Regions from separate parts of the Lacrimispora cavernae genome, predicted to be linked through region 4. Evidence: a T-box and tRNA genes for the amino acid it is inferred to sense, from the RefSeq annotation. Region 4 holds a T-box; the other regions hold tRNA genes.

Region 1 (3,820 bases), 960 kb from region 4:
TATCATAATGCTGCCCTGTTTCAAGGTAACCGACGCTGCCACCATTGCAGCCATTATTGAACGCTGCAAGGCACAGGATACCCAGAAAAAAGGATACCGTGTTTGAAAAAGAGGGCTTTGAGCTTCTGGAAAATATTCTGAAAGAATTCGGACAATTGAGGGAACTGGTTCTCTATGAAAACTTTGTGGCCACAGTTTACTCTTGAATGAAAGACATGCCTTATAGGATTTACATATATTTCCCGGTGTAACGAAGCGTCTGGTAGTAATCTCCACTAATTCTATCTATTATCTCCTCAGAAAAGTTACGCCACAGAAAGAAGACGGATATTTCGTAGAGGAGGATGGCGAACCCGGAGTACAGCGGGCATCTGTGCCATCGGATTTATGATCTGTCCGCCCTGCGGGAGGCGGGAGTACGTCTGCCGGATACTCCCCTTGAGACGGGATTGAAAGTACACTTAAAATCACTGGGATATCTTTAAGATCATTTTGAACCCATAATTAAATCTCATCTTTTTTAATCTTTCAATCAGTGCTATAATAAGAATTGCAGGGTCGTGCTTGCTGCGGTCCTGTAATTTTATGCAATGATTGGAGTGAAACTTATGAACATCGTACTATTAGAATCCCTGGGCATCCCGGACTGCCTTTTAAATGAATACGCAAAGCCTCTGACGGATGCCGGTCACTGCTTCACCTCCTATCCGAAGGATACGGATCCAGAAGTCCAGATTCAACGGGCCAAACAGGCAGATGTCATCATGATTGCCAACATGCCTCTGCCCGGGCAGGTAATATCCGCCTGTGAGCATTTAAAATTCATAGATGTTGCATTTACAGGTGTTGACCACGTAGACCTGGAAGCAGCAAGAAAAAGAGGAATCAAGGTCAGCAATGCAGCCGGATACTCCACCGAAGCCGTGGCAGAGCTTACGATCTGCATGATGCTCTCTCTTCTTCGCAATGTGCCCCAGGTGGAAGCCCGGTGCAGGGAAGGGAAAACAAAGGACGGCCTGATAGGCTGCGAGATTATGGGAAAAACAGTGGGCATCATAGGCGCCGGCGCGATTGGTACAAGGACTGCCGAACTCTGTTCCGCCTTTGGCTGTAAGGTTCTTGGATACAAACGGCGTCTGACCGGGAGCGAGCCTTCATTTATTGAATTCGTATCCCTTGACGAGCTGTTATCCCGTTCTGACATTGTAAGCCTTCATTGTCCTTTAAACGATGATTCCCGCCATTTAATAAACCGGGACACCATTGCCAAAATGAAAAAGGGCGCATACTTAATCAACGCTGCAAGAGGGCCTGTTGTGGATTCCAATGCCTTGGCTGAAGCGTTAAATAACGGCTATCTTTCCGGTGCCGGAATCGATGTCTTTGAGACAGAACCTCCCCTTGATCCGGAACATCCCCTTCTTAAAAGCAAGAATACCATCGTTACCCCTCACGTGGCCTTTGCCTCGGTGCAATCCATGGAGGCCCGGGCAAAAATCGTTTTTGACAACATTAAAAATTGGATGGAAGGCTGTCAGTCAAACATCATTCTTTAAAATATTTGCCGGGTAAAAAGCAAGAGATTTTTTGTCTCATTTGCATAAAAAATACTTGTAATTCAGAATCTTCGTGCTATAATTTAGACATGGGGATATAGCTCAGATGGGAGAGCGATGCGTTCGCAACGCATAGGTCACGAGTTCGAGTCTCGCTATCTCCATGTAATGGAAGTATAGCTCAGCTGGGATGAGCGTTCGCCTCACACGCGAAAGGTCATGGGTTCGAGCCCCATTACTTCCAGTATCCCATAAACTAAGAAAACACCGGAATTCCTGCAATATAAGGAATCCCGGTGTTTTTGTTTTTCATAGAATATGGTTATTTTTCAGATTTTGATACCCAAGCGACACTTATCCACAATAATGTGGAAATAATTGTGGATTGATTGTTAATGTCTGAACATTCGACACAAAGCCGCAAATTATTACAGGTTTACTGTCATTAATTATACACAATCACAAAGTAAGGCAAGCTTGAAGGCATGTTACCAGCATCATGCTGATAGTTAGAAATTGTTTCATTTACAAAATAAAAAATCTCCTAATATGCATCGATCATTTTTACCTTTTCGTCCCGCCCCATCAGCTCATAATAATTACGCCATTCTTCAAGGGAATGTAAAGGAATTCCAATACCATTTACTTCTGTATAATCATTGATTTCTTTCTTTTTCAAAGGAAAATAATATTCCTTATCATTATTAACAATAGTAAAACCTGCCATTACATCAATATCAACTCCGTCAACGATGAACTCCATAAAACTTTTGGATTTGTATTTAGCATTTGGATTCGGCTTCTGAAGATTTCCAAGAGATAACAAAACATCTTTAATTATTTCCGCATCTTCTTCAACCGCTATAATATCTATATCATGAAATTCAGATGTGATTCCTTTGAAGTATAACAACAAAGAGGCTCCAATGGCCCATGTAACATTTTTCTGATTTAATTCTTTCGCAATTTGTGATAATACTGTCAGCTTATTTTCTATACTTTCCATATCAACACCCCCTGAATTACTATTTATATATGACTTTATCCCAAAAACAACCAGCTATCAATATTTAGTTTCCAATGTACTATTCTTACTTTCACAAACTCTTCACAGTTTTATCAAATTCCCGTCACAAATTTCCGGTATATTAAAGACTGTAAAGAGGCCAATAACCTTAAAAGTAGTACTTTTTTTCATAACAGCCGGCAGGATCGCCCCGATCTCGCCGGCTCCCTCCCTTTTTATCACACAAATCTTTAATCACTTTACTTATTACTTATTGCACTAAAAAACTGTCAACTAAATATTGATCGTTGGCTGCTTTCTCCGTAATATCTGTCTGCTGTCTGAATAGTACCTCAAAAAACTTCCGTTATCCCTCCATTATCATCGCTGTTTCAATTTTCCCTATGCACTCCACCAGCTTTAGCCAAACAACCTGATGCACTCTTTTACCCATGTACAGCAAAAACACCGGGAATCCCTGCTTCCGCCAGGATTCCGGTGTTTCTATTTTTTGAAAGATATGGAACTATTTTTTACCCTGGTACTCTTTTCTGCAATTAATATTTTCCCAGTTTCATATGTCCTGCAAGTTCTGTTTTTGATCTTTGTTTAATTACCCATGCTTCATCCTTTGCCTGGGTAAAAGCGGATACACATTTAGGATCTAAATTATCCTCAATACCTTCCTTACTTAATGCAATGATTTTTTCTGCCAATGTGATGATTTCCATATGAATGGCATTGGTCCGGTCAGAGCGATAGATTCTCTCAGCATCTTCGTCACTGAGCTCCTCAAATTTCTCTGCACCCATTTTACATTTTGGACATTTTTCCGGTGGGGTCTCTCCTTCATAAACATAGCCACATACTGTACATCGAAACAGCTTCATAACAATACGCCTCCTTGGTTAAAGAATATTTTTTAACTCCTGATAATTATTATATTACCTGCTATGCCGTATTTGTCAATCCATTAAAGGCATATTAACCTATTCCCTTAAGATTTTAGGGAATTAAGGGGCTTTGGCAAACAAGCTCCTCTTCCAGCTCCGTCCCATGTACCTGCAGGGATTCCGGTGTTTTTGTCACAGCGGAATGCCGTGCAAATTCCTGCCATCAGCAATCAGCAGTATCAGACAGCCGCAGTGTCAAAATCTTTTACAGATCTAAATTAAAACAAACCTCTATGCTGCTCATAATAGTACTCCTGCTGCATAATATAAAACAAATGCTCCTTTTGAATCAGACCTGGAGGCTG
Region 2 (3,820 bases), 1.2 Mb from region 4:
GGATGAATGCAATCAACAGGGAAGTGGAGATGGTCGCCAGGATGATGGGCAGGGCTTCCCTGCCCTTTTGAAGAACTGTGGACAGGTTCATGGAGAAGCCCAGGAGAATCACGGCATATTGCAGGATTTTTTTTGAAGTAAAAGCCACTCCCGGCCGGAAAGATTCCTTCCTTTTTACAAAGGGTGCCATTGCCATGCCGATGAGAATGGCAAAAACAGGGCCGCCGATAACCGGGAAGGTTTTTCCTAAAAACCATGCGGGAGCGGATATGAAAAGGCAGAGAAGAATGCCTGGGGCGTATTTTTTCATGAATTAATCCTCCTTCTTGATCTGGTTTTATTATATTGGATCATAACAATAAAATAAAATGATTTATATTTATTAAACTATAAAAATATGTTATGGTTAATGGAGCAATCAAAAGGAGAATATAATTCATGCTGGATTTTCGGATTGATACGTTTCTTGCGGTATGCCGCTGCATGAACTTTACAAAGGCAGCCAGTGAACTTCATATCACCCAGCCTGCGGTGTCCCATCATATTCATTATTTAGAAAACAAGTATGGAACCAGACTGTTTGAATACAACGGAAAAAAGGTGAATTTGACGGAGGCGGGAAAAGTCTTTTTATCTGCCGCCATAACCATGAAGGATGATGAGCTGCATTTAAAAAAGATCATGGAGCAGCAATCGGGAAAAGGCGGGAGGCTGGTATTTGGCGCTACCATGACCATAGGAGAGTACGTGATGCCGGAAGCGCTCACAAGATTTCTTCATGTGTATCCGGAGACAGCGGTTCAGATGGTGGTCGGGGATACTAAGGAGCTGCTTGGGAAACTGAATGAAGGGGAGATTGAATTCGCTTTGGTGGAGGGGTTTTTCCTGAAAAAGGAATATGATTTTCTGGTTTTTGCCTCGGAGCCGTTTGCAGCTGTCTGTGCGCCTGACTATGAGTTTCAACGGGAGATCGCAAAAGTGGAGGATCTTCTCAGGGAAAGGCTTTTTATCCGGGAACCTGGTTCCGGAACCAGGTATGTCTTTGAGCGCTATCTGGAAGGGAAGAATTTATTGCTTCATGATTTCCCTAATATAATGGAAATCAGCAATATTAGCGCTATAAAACAAATGGTGGCTAAAGGGCAGGGAATCACATTTCTTTATGAGGCTGCGGTAAAGGAGGAATTAAACAGGGGCATTTTGAAAAAAATTGAATTGGAGGATTTTCAATTGACCCATGATTTTACATTTATCTGGAGGAAAGGAAGTATTTATAAATCCTATTATAAGGAGCTGTTTGACATCCTGCATGGGGAATGAAGGCCGGGAAAAGACATCTGTCAATCCTCCCGTTTACAAATCAACTGGATATACAGGTATGTCTTTTCGGTTCATCAGCATAAAAAATGACAAAATTCCCCGTAAAATCTAGGTTTTATAAAGAGGCAGGAAAAAATGAAAAAAATTGACAAAAAAGTGTTGACAATTAATACAATTAATATTATACTAATGAAGCAGTCGGGAACGGGAGAAAATAAAGAGCTCCTGACCAAGACAAGCACTGGGATCTTAGCTCAGCTGGGAGAGCATCTGCCTTACAAGCAGAGGGTCACAGGTTCGAGCCCTGTAGGTCCCATTGATAAGTAAATTGCTTATCACCAATTAAATATGGCGGAATAGCTCAGTTGGCCAGAGCACACGGTTCATACCCGTGGTGTCGAGAGTTCGAATCTCCCTTCCGCTACTTTTTAAGACATCTGTTATATAGCAGATGTCTTTTTTTCATCCCCATATAAAACCAGAGTTGTTCCATGGAGTTTAACCGAGCCAGGTAAGTCCCCCGCTTCAAATGGGAAAAGCAGTAAGTGGGGGTGCGGAGGGACGACCCATTGGTCATTGCGAATATCCGCTTGACAAGAAAATTTATGGAACTGCCACAATTACAGGATTGTAATGAGGCGTAACATTGTAAAGAAAGGTGCAGCTTCCTGCAGACGGAAAACTGAATGCAAAGACAAAGTGCACAAAATAAAAAAGAAATATCAGGAAAAGTATAAAAAATGACGATATCCATATTGACAAGTGATAATAACAGTGATAATATCAGTAATATAAACAGAAGAGCAAAGGAGATAGGGTTATGACAAAGAGAGAGCGGGTTTTAGCAGCCATCCAGGGAAAAGAGGTGGATTATGTGCCCACCGGATTTTCATTACACTTTCCGGAAAGCGAGGCAAAAGGGGAGAAGGGAGTGGAATCTCATCTTGAATTTTTCCGGCAGACCGATACGGATATTATCAAGATCATGAATGAGAACCTGGTTCCTGATGCAGGGGAAATCAGGACTCCTGAGGACTGGAATAAAATACCTCACTATTCCTTAAATGATGCCTTTATGAAAAGCCAGATTGAAATGGTAAAGAGAATCCTGGATAAGGCAGATCCTGATGCATTCTCCCTGGGCACGCTTCACGGCATTTGTGCATCCGCCATTCATCCCATTGAAGCGCGCTATGGTTATGAGAGCGTAAGAGAATTGTTCTGTACCCATATCAGGGAGAATAAGCAGCCGGTTCTGGAAGCATTTAAGAGAATTGCAGACGGCATGTGCCAGCTGGCAGTAAAATATAAGGAACTGGGACTGGATGGAATTTATTACGCAGCATTAGGGGGAGAGAAGCATTACTTTACGGATGAAGAGTTTTCGGAAATGATAGAACCTTTTGACAAGGAGATATTAAAAGCTTCCAAAGAAGCAGGATGTATCAATTTCCTTCATATGTGCAAAAATAATTTAAATATGAAGAGATACGAATCCTACAACGGCTTGGCTGATGTGGTAAACTGGGGCACTTATGAGACAGATTTCAGCCTTGAAGAGGGGAAACGGCTTTTCAACGGCATAACCGTCATGGGCGGACTTGCCAACAGAAGCGGAGTCATGGTAGAAGGGACCATAGATGAACTAAAAGCAGAAGCAAAAAAGGTGATTCGTGATTATGGAAAAACATCATTCATCCTTGGCGCTGACTGCACACTTCCTACAGAGATTCCTTATGACAGGATCCGTGCAATTGCAGAAGCGGCAAGAGAGATGTAAAAGGAGGAGAAAAAATGAAAAGAACAGTAGCAAGCCTTTTGGCAGCAGTGATGACAGCAGGCATGATTGCAGGCTGCGGAGGGAACGGCGCTGGTACGGACAGTACAACGGCAGCGGCTGGTGACAGCACCCAGACAGCAGACAAGGAAAAAAGTACGGCTGAGGATAAAACCGTTTATCCGGCAGGTACCATCACTATTTACGGCACGGGCCAGCCCCAGTATCTTCAGGAGTACTATGATGCCTGGCTGGCTGACCACAAAGATATTGCTCCGGATGTAAAGATTGAGATCGTACAGACAGAGGGACATGCCCAGAGCCGTGAAAAAATCACCATGACTGCACTGGCAGGAGCAGATGACGACCTTCCTGATGCTACATATCTAGACCCGGTGAATATCATGGATCTTTCTCAGGCAGGGATACTAAAGGATGAGACAGACTTCCTAAAGCCCTACCTGGATCAGATGGTGGAAGGCGCTGCCAATGATGCAACATTAAACGGCAGGATTTACGGACTTCCGGAATCTGTGCGCCCTAATGTGTTATTCTATAACAAGGACATTTTTGAAAAATACGGTGTGGATCCGGCTATGATGGAAACCTTTGACGGTTATGTGGAAGCAGGGCGCCAGTTAAAGGAAAAGAGCAATGGTGAGGTGTATTTGTCCTATATAAGCCCCAGCAGCAAGACCTGGAGGTACTGGGGAAGAAGAGGCC
Region 3 (3,820 bases), 500 kb from region 4:
TATCATAATGTTCAGCCATTTCAGCCCTCCTACCGGATCAACCCAAAATACAGGCAGGCATTTTTAATCCCCTCCTGATCAATAGGATCCGTAACGTAATCAGCCGCTTTCTTTAGTTCATCCATGGCGTTGCCCATGGCAATGCCCTTGCCTGCCATCTTTATGATATCATAGTCATTCATGCTGTCTCCAAAGGCTATTGTTTCCGCGAGAGGTATCTTATAATATTCGCAGAGCCTTATCAGCCCCATGGCTTTTGAAGCTTTCCGTTCCACCACGTCCGCTCCCCGTTTGTCGGCAAACATATGCACATGGATTTCCGGAAATACCTCTTCCATGGCTTTTGCGCCTGCTTCATCTCCAATATAGGCCATGGTCCTCACTTCCAGATCCATAAGTATTCCCGGATCCTTAAATCTTCTTCCGCATTCTCCCCAGAGATTTGCATCATGCCTTTCAACCACTTCCGGATGAACATAATAATCCCATTCCCCGACAGTAGTTCCCACGCTGTAAGGGGTTTTCTCCGTATAGGCCAGAATCTGCCTCAGCAGGTCCTTATCAAAGGTATGCTCATAAATGACCTTATCTCCCACGGTTACTTTTGTTCCATTGAGATGGATGATCGCCTCCGGCCTTACCACATCCCGAATAGCAGTGCTGAAAAGAGAATCCATATCTCTGCCCGTTGCCAGAACAATGGTATAATTTTCTCTCAGCTTTTCTATGGTTTCCAAAGCGCTGGCAGGAATTGTCCAGTCTTTATGGTCCAGCAGTGTCATATCTACATCAAAGCTTACAATTGGTTTCATCTATATTCACCTGTTTTTCTTCCTAAAATAATCGTCTCTTTATCATAATATATTAAATTTGAAAATTTTTCAAGAAATATACTTTACCAATTGGAAATTTTCTGCTATAATGTCATAGTGTCATGGGAACGGAGTATGGCGTAGCTTGGTAGCGCGCTCGGCTGGGGGCCGAGAGGTCGCAGGTTCAAATCCTGTTACTCCGACTGACAATTTACTTAAGAATGCCGGTTTGCCTTATTAATATAAGGTTCCCGGTATTTTTTTGTATCATAATTGCGCGTACTGCCTGCGCTTTTTTCTAACGATTTACGTCACAATTGGTTTATGAAATCAGGAGGTGTTTCTTATGAGTTACCATTATCTTGACATGGAACATTATCTGCGTAAGGATCAGTTTGACCTTTTCCGTAATCTCGCTTATCCATATGTAGGTATGACCGTAAATTTGGACATTACAAGTTTCATGAGCTACATAAAAGAAAAGAAGCTGCCCTTTTATTTGACTTTCCTTTACGCGACAGCCCAAACAGCCAACTCTATCCCGGAATTTCGCCGCCGTATTCAAGAAGACGTGATCATCGAATATGATCATTGCATTCCTTCCTATACCCTGGCGTTAGAAAATGAAAATTATTGTTACTGCACTGCAGACGACCGGCTGCCCTTTAACGCCTTTTTAGAGGATGGGAAACAGCGGCAGGAAAAGGCCAGACAGAGCCAGGTCCTATCAGACGGAAGAAACCAGAAACAGCTTTTTTTCTTTTCCAGCATTCCCTGGGTAAGCTACACTTCCATCATTCAGCCGGTTCCCATTCCTGCAGACAGCAATCCCCGTATTACCTGGGGAAAATATTTTAAATCAGAGGGAACTTTAAGAATACCGGTATCGGTCCTGGTTAATCATGCCCTTATGGATGGATTCCATATTTCTAAGTTTTTTATGGAACTTCAAAGCAGGTGTGACAACATGGATTGGCTGCTGTAAATTCTTCAAATTTATGGAAGAATTTCGCTTGCCTTTTTTCAGATTTTCAGTTACAATGCTCTCATGGAGACATAGCTCAGCTGGGAGAGCATCTGCTTGACGTGTAGAGGGTCGCAGGTTCGAGTCCTGTTGTCTCCATTAGCTGATATAGGGACGAAATTTAGGACAGTTTGATTGGACTGATTTGAATTTCGGCCCTATATTTATGTCAAAAACCTTGATATTATTAGGATTCCGGTTCAAAAGAAACTATGGTGCTTTCAACATTGTTTACTGCGTATACCGCCTTTAAGTGCTATCCATAGTCTACATGTATTTTCTCTAAGCCTGCTTGAAAAGGACTTTTCTCAATAGAACGTTCATTGCATCTGTGATATGATTTTAGCAAAAAGTTTAGATTTATATTGATACGCAATGGTAAAAGATATGGGGAGGCGCTTAAAATGAATGCATTTCTATTAATATCACCTATCTTTCTCATAAGGTTCGGCTTGCTAAAAATGATTAATAAAGATGCTTTAAGCCGTGCCGCTTTCTTTGCCCCATTAGTGGGCAGTGAAAAGGTTGCCTACCTTTTTTATCAGCTTTCAAATGCTTTTATTATCTTATATTCGATTTTTTTGAAAATCCAGACTAAACCTCCCCTGTTTTTTATGGCCTTATTTACCTACATCTTGGGCATCAGTATTCTTATAATTGCTACTGTTAACTTTGCAAAACCTGGCCAAAGCGGAATAAATACAAACGGAATATATAAGATTTCCCGAAACCCTATGTATGTAGGATATTTCATATACTTCTTAGGCTGTGTATTGTTAACACATTCTATACTACTGCTTATATCTCTGCTTGTTTTTCAAATATCTGCACACTGGATTATTCTTTCCGAAGAAAGATGGTGTGTCAACAAATTTGGGACAGAATATATAAACTATATGAATAAGGTTAAGCGGTACATTTAGTATACCTTATCCCTAAGACGGAGGATACATCATCGTGATATTTTAAACCATTTGGTTTGCTTTCATTTACAGACCACAGCCTATTTATATCAAAATGTGTGTGCGATATTCTTCCCTGCCGGCTTTGCTATGAAGTCCCCCTGACTAACGGCTCTTTCCTCATCATTTATGCGTAAAGTTCCGGTTCCGGAAAGGATCATAAAAAATTCTTCCTGCTGTGAATGGCTGTAAAATTTTGTACTATAAGCTTTAGGCGGAACATAATCAATATTAACGTAAATTTTTTGACTCCCTGCGGCCTCTCCCAATGACTTTGTAGTTAAACCAACAGCATCATGCCAAATAAATTGTTCAGATAAATTACTTGTGTTTTTGATATCCATATAATCTCTCCATTCACACCTATAATCATTCCATGTAAACAGGATACTATATATTTTACCAACTATCAATATTAAGTGCTTAACGTATCATTTTCTTTCATAAACTCTTTACAGATCCATCAAACTCCCGGCATGAACTCCCCGATCTTGTCGGCTCCTCCCCCTTTTAGAAAAAGGAATTCCTGTAACTTTCCTGCAACGACTATGTATATAATTTATTTAATTTCATGATTTTTCCTCTTTCCAGAAATACACTCAATATGTATGTGCTACTTAACTCGTCTCCTGATTTCTATGTACACATGAGCCTATTGGATCTCTCAGCCGCAGATGTTATATGCTCTAAGTGACTTCTTAATCAGGATTTTTGTCATAACAAGTGAGAAAACTTAAAACATTTTTAACGCCGGAGGTGGCAGACAAAAAGAAACAACAGTGGATAGTTGACGAGGTCACCGCTGCTGCTGTACACCGAATATTTACCCTTACTATGAAAGTTATGGACCTTATCAAATTCAACGATTATGTCAGAGAAACAAATTGAGATACCGTCTGTACATATGGCTCGGCATGGCAAAGGGCGTGTTTATATCTGATTGTGACTTGCCTAAGGCTGCTTCAAATATGTAATTGATAAAAATGAGTAAGCTGTGTACTACCTTGCCTTGTTTGCTAAGG
Region 4 (3,820 bases):
CAGCACCGTGTGGAAGGGAAGCTTTCCGGTATGCTCGATACCGGAAAATACCATGCGGATTACCCAGAAGAAAATAATGTCATAGCCTGTAACCAGCACATCGGTTGGATAGAAGTATTTTAAGTCCTCTGTTTCCTCCAGCCAGCCTAAGGTGGAGAAAGGCCAGAGAGCAGAGGAAAACCAGGTGTCAAGGGTATCCTCATCCTGAATCAGATGGGTTCCACCGCATTTGGGACATACTGTGGGAACTTCTTTTGACACGATAATCTCCCCACACTGGTCACAATAATAGGCCGGTATGCGGTGTCCCCACCAAAGCTGTCTGGAAATACACCAGTCACGGATATTTTCAAGCCAGTGAAGGTAGGTCTTATCAAATCTTTCCGGAACAAATTTCAGTTCTCCCGTTTTCAGCGCCTCAATTGCTGGCTTTGCCATCTCTTCCATCTTGACAAACCACTGCTGCTTTACCATAGGCTCTACTGTGGCCTTACAGCGGTCATGGGTTCCTACCGCATGGGTATGGGGAGCCACCTTTACCAAAAGGCCCAGCTCCTCAAGGTCCTTTACAATAGCTTTTCTGGCTTCATAACGTTCCATGCCATGGTATTTGCTGCCGGGAAGGTTGATGGTGGCATCGTCATTCATGACGTTGATTTCAGGAAGGCTGTGTCTCTTTCCCACCTCAAAGTCATTGGGATCGTGGGCCGGGGTGATCTTCACACAGCCGGTTCCAAATTCCTTATCTACATAGGAATCTGCTACCACCGGTATTTCCCGTCCTGTAAGGGGAAGCTCCAACATCTTGCCGACAAGGTCCTGATAGCGCTCATCTTCCGGGTTTACTGCCACAGCAGTATCTCCAAGAAGGGTTTCAGGCCTGGTGGTTGCAATCTCCACAAACCTGCTTTTTTCTCCTGCGATGGGATAATTGATGTGCCAGAAGAAGCCGTTCTGGTCCTCATGCTCCACTTCCGCATCAGAAATGGAAGTCTGGCATACCGGACACCAGTTTACAATACGGGAGCCTTTATAAATATAACCTTTTTCATAGAGCCTGATAAAAACTTCCTGTACGGCTGCCGAACAGCCTTCATCCATGGTAAAACGCTCTCTGTCCCAGTCAGCAGAGGATCCCATCTTATGAAGCTGGTTGATGATCCGGCCGCCATAATCCTTTCTCCAGTCCCAGCATTTCTCCAGAAAGCCTTCCCTGCCAAGGTCCTCCTTGTCAATTCCCTGTTTCTTTAAGCTCTCAATAACTTTGACTTCTGTCGCAATGGCCGCATGATCCGTACCCGGCTGCCACAAGGCCTCGTAACCCTGCATCCTCTTATAGCGGATAAGAATATCCTGCATGGTGTTGTCTAAGGCATGCCCCATATGAAGCTGTCCCGTAATATTGGGAGGCGGCATTACAATGGTAAAGGGCTTTTTATCCTTATTTGGTTCTGCATGAAAATACTTCTTATCCAGCCATTTCTCATAAAGCTTGCCTTCAATCCCTGCCGGATTATAGGTCTTCTCTAATTCTTTCATCATGTTCTCCTTCCTTCTCACCACCGTGCGTTCCGGGTTTCAAATTTTACCCATGGGCGGAGTTGCGCATCCATATGGAACGCCTTCGTATATCAGGGCATTTCAAAGAAACTTCCAGGTATACAAAAAGCCCTCTGCATCACCAGGATGCAAAGGGCGAATCAACGCGGTACCACCTTTATTCATATGGCAGATTTTGCCATATCTCATATAGCCTGTAACGCAGCCACGCGTGAAAGCCTACTGAACTTTAAATTTCAGCCTTCCGGTTCTGAAGCTACCTTCCGCATACACTTCCTTAACCGTCTTTCAGCCGGTGAACGGTTTTCTCTTTCAGGGTTATAAGCGTACTCCTCTTCTTCTCTACCTTTTCCTTATTCCTGCCCATGCTTTTTGGCATACAGGGTGTTTCTTTATACCATGTAATGATAGTGGCTTTTTACAGATTTGTCAAGACATAATATTCCGGTATTCCTGTTTCCATCTCTGGATAAGCTCGCCGGCTCCCTGTAAACGTTTGATCGGGTCCTTTTGAAACAGCTGCTCAAGCTCTTTTAAGCTGTCTGCCTCAGCCGCCAGCGCTTCTGCCTTTTCCTTTTCTGTTTCGCATTCCTGCCTCATTTCATCTGTAATAAGAGCCTGAAACCGTTCATTTAACATCAGGCCCGGATTCCACTGGGCCAGATGGCATATTCTTTTTAAAATCTCAACATTTTTCACCAGATCAAAGGATTTTTGGTAGGCCTGGCAGGCTTTATCAGTCATAAACAGCCTGGCATAGGCCGCTCCCAGATTATTATAGATTTTAGCCCGAAAGGCGTCATCCCCCCGGTTCCCTTTTGGAAGATCCAGGATCTGACCGTATTCTGCGATAGCCTTTCCATATTGTTTTCTGGAGAACAGGTAATCCGCCTTTGTCTTTAAAAACTCCTGGGCAGGCATCCGGCGGTATGCAGTCAGACTCTGCCGGAACCGGCCGACCTCAGAAGCAGTATAGTAATCACATTCGTGAAGGATCGTGACAAGAAGCTCATCCGGTTCCTCTCCGCTTTCCTGCCATTTTTCCAGCTTGGCAGCCAGAAAAGCCATATCCAGATCCTCTCTGATAAACTGAATCAGACTATTATCCACAAATTGATCCATGACCAAAAGGGGATTATTATAAATCACATAGCAAAGCTCCTGGGAGGAAAACAGGCGGATTCCCAGGCCTTCAAAATAAAAGGGGTGTTTGACCGGCTCCTGCCGGCAAAGAATCAGACTCATAGCATAACCTCTTGCCTTATGACGGCATCCGTGGCCGGAAATATTTCACCAAAGCCCTTGTCCTTTAGTACTACTGCCATGGTTTTTTCATCCAGAAACCCAAAACTGATCCCTATCCTCAGGTTTTTGTCCTTCCGGTCCGGAAATCCTTCCAGCGGGATCTTTACCAGCCGTTTCTGCTTTGGGTCCATGGGCGTTACCATGAATTCCACGTAATCCTGATGATCCACAATTAAATCCACGCTGCTCTTTGCTTCATACCAGCTGTCCCCAGCAGCAGCTACAACCAGCTGGGTTTCCCGTTCCTTATGAAGCACCTTCATGGAAATGGTGGAATGAAGCCGCCCCTCGCAGATGCAGGTAAAGGGATAGGAGGTCTTATCCTGAAGGTAATCCATTCCCTTAAAAGCCGCGCCCCTGGCAAACAGCTCCGGCTCCATATATACCTTCCTCCGGGAACAGAGTATCTTCATGGAATCTCCCGCCCAGTCGTGGCGCTCAAAGCCCTTTCCCGTCAGAAATACAGATGAAAATAATTTCTTCTGGAGAAGCCTGTCCACGCAGGAGCTTAAGATCTTATCCGCCAGCTTTCCTCCGGAAGGCGTTTCTAAAATATCCAGATTAAAGCTTTCCTCCAAAGCCTCATCCTCCGCAATCACCACCATCTTCCGAAGGCCTCTCTGTACCTTGAGTTCATGATAGTGAAAAGAGTCTTCCGATAAGTCAAATACACCTACCTGATTGCTCCAAACCTCTTTTTTCTGGCTGAGGACATAGTATACAAAGCTTTCCGTATGGCTTATGATGTGCACCCGTTCCCTGGGAATCTCCAGGTAATCCGCGCAATACATAAGGGCATCCATCAGCTTTGCGTCCACCTTCTGCAAGGTTATCACCAGCTGTTTCACCTCATCGCAGAAAAACTCTTCCATGGGAAGCTTTAATATTTTCTTTAAAAACATTTTCAGAAGGTCAAGACCTTCATATTTGATTCCGCCCAGGGTCGCGGTTCCTT

The links. A T-box is a leader RNA that pairs with one kind of tRNA and senses whether it is charged. The one in region 4 lies ahead of ABFV83_RS05060 (valine--tRNA ligase), so its partner is inferred to be a tRNA-Val.
Region 1: it encodes a tRNA-Val, which carries the amino acid that the T-box ahead of ABFV83_RS05060 (valine--tRNA ligase) is inferred to sense. The anticodon was not compared.
Region 2: it encodes a tRNA-Val, which carries the amino acid that the T-box ahead of ABFV83_RS05060 (valine--tRNA ligase) is inferred to sense. The anticodon was not compared.
Region 3: it encodes a tRNA-Val, which carries the amino acid that the T-box ahead of ABFV83_RS05060 (valine--tRNA ligase) is inferred to sense. The anticodon was not compared.

The regions. Positions count from the first base shown of each region.
Region 1 covers NZ_CP157940.1:2,031,915-2,035,734, forward strand. The annotation lists gene ABFV83_RS09675 (hypothetical protein) at 345-485, shown strand; gene ABFV83_RS09680 (2-hydroxyacid dehydrogenase) at 609-1,556, shown strand; tRNA gene ABFV83_RS09685 (tRNA-Ala) at 1,648-1,720, shown strand; tRNA gene ABFV83_RS09690 (tRNA-Val) at 1,727-1,800, shown strand; gene ABFV83_RS09695 (hypothetical protein) at 2,101-2,562, opposite strand; gene ABFV83_RS09700 (rubredoxin-like domain-containing protein) at 3,120-3,452, opposite strand.
Region 2 covers NZ_CP157940.1:2,246,177-2,249,996, reverse strand. The annotation lists gene ABFV83_RS10730 (YeiH family protein) at 1-310, opposite strand, end outside; gene ABFV83_RS10725 (LysR family transcriptional regulator) at 439-1,320, shown strand; tRNA gene ABFV83_RS10720 (tRNA-Val) at 1,564-1,636, shown strand; tRNA gene ABFV83_RS10715 (tRNA-Met) at 1,671-1,744, shown strand; gene ABFV83_RS10710 (uroporphyrinogen decarboxylase family protein) at 2,141-3,100, shown strand; gene ABFV83_RS10705 (extracellular solute-binding protein) at 3,115-3,820, shown strand, end outside.
Region 3 covers NZ_CP157940.1:570,741-574,560, reverse strand. The annotation lists gene lpdA (dihydrolipoyl dehydrogenase) at 1-19, opposite strand, end outside; gene ABFV83_RS02785 (HAD family hydrolase) at 30-812, opposite strand; tRNA gene ABFV83_RS02780 (tRNA-Pro) at 942-1,015, shown strand; gene ABFV83_RS02775 (CatA-like O-acetyltransferase) at 1,159-1,797, shown strand; tRNA gene ABFV83_RS02770 (tRNA-Val) at 1,863-1,935, shown strand; gene ABFV83_RS02765 (methyltransferase) at 2,241-2,759, shown strand; gene ABFV83_RS02760 (cupin domain-containing protein) at 2,849-3,142, opposite strand.
Region 4 covers NZ_CP157940.1:1,067,913-1,071,732, reverse strand. The annotation lists gene ABFV83_RS05060 (valine--tRNA ligase) at 1-1,539, opposite strand, end outside; T-box leader at 1,689-1,912, opposite strand; gene ABFV83_RS05055 (hypothetical protein) at 1,990-2,805, opposite strand; gene ABFV83_RS05050 (DUF5716 family protein) at 2,802-3,820, opposite strand, start outside.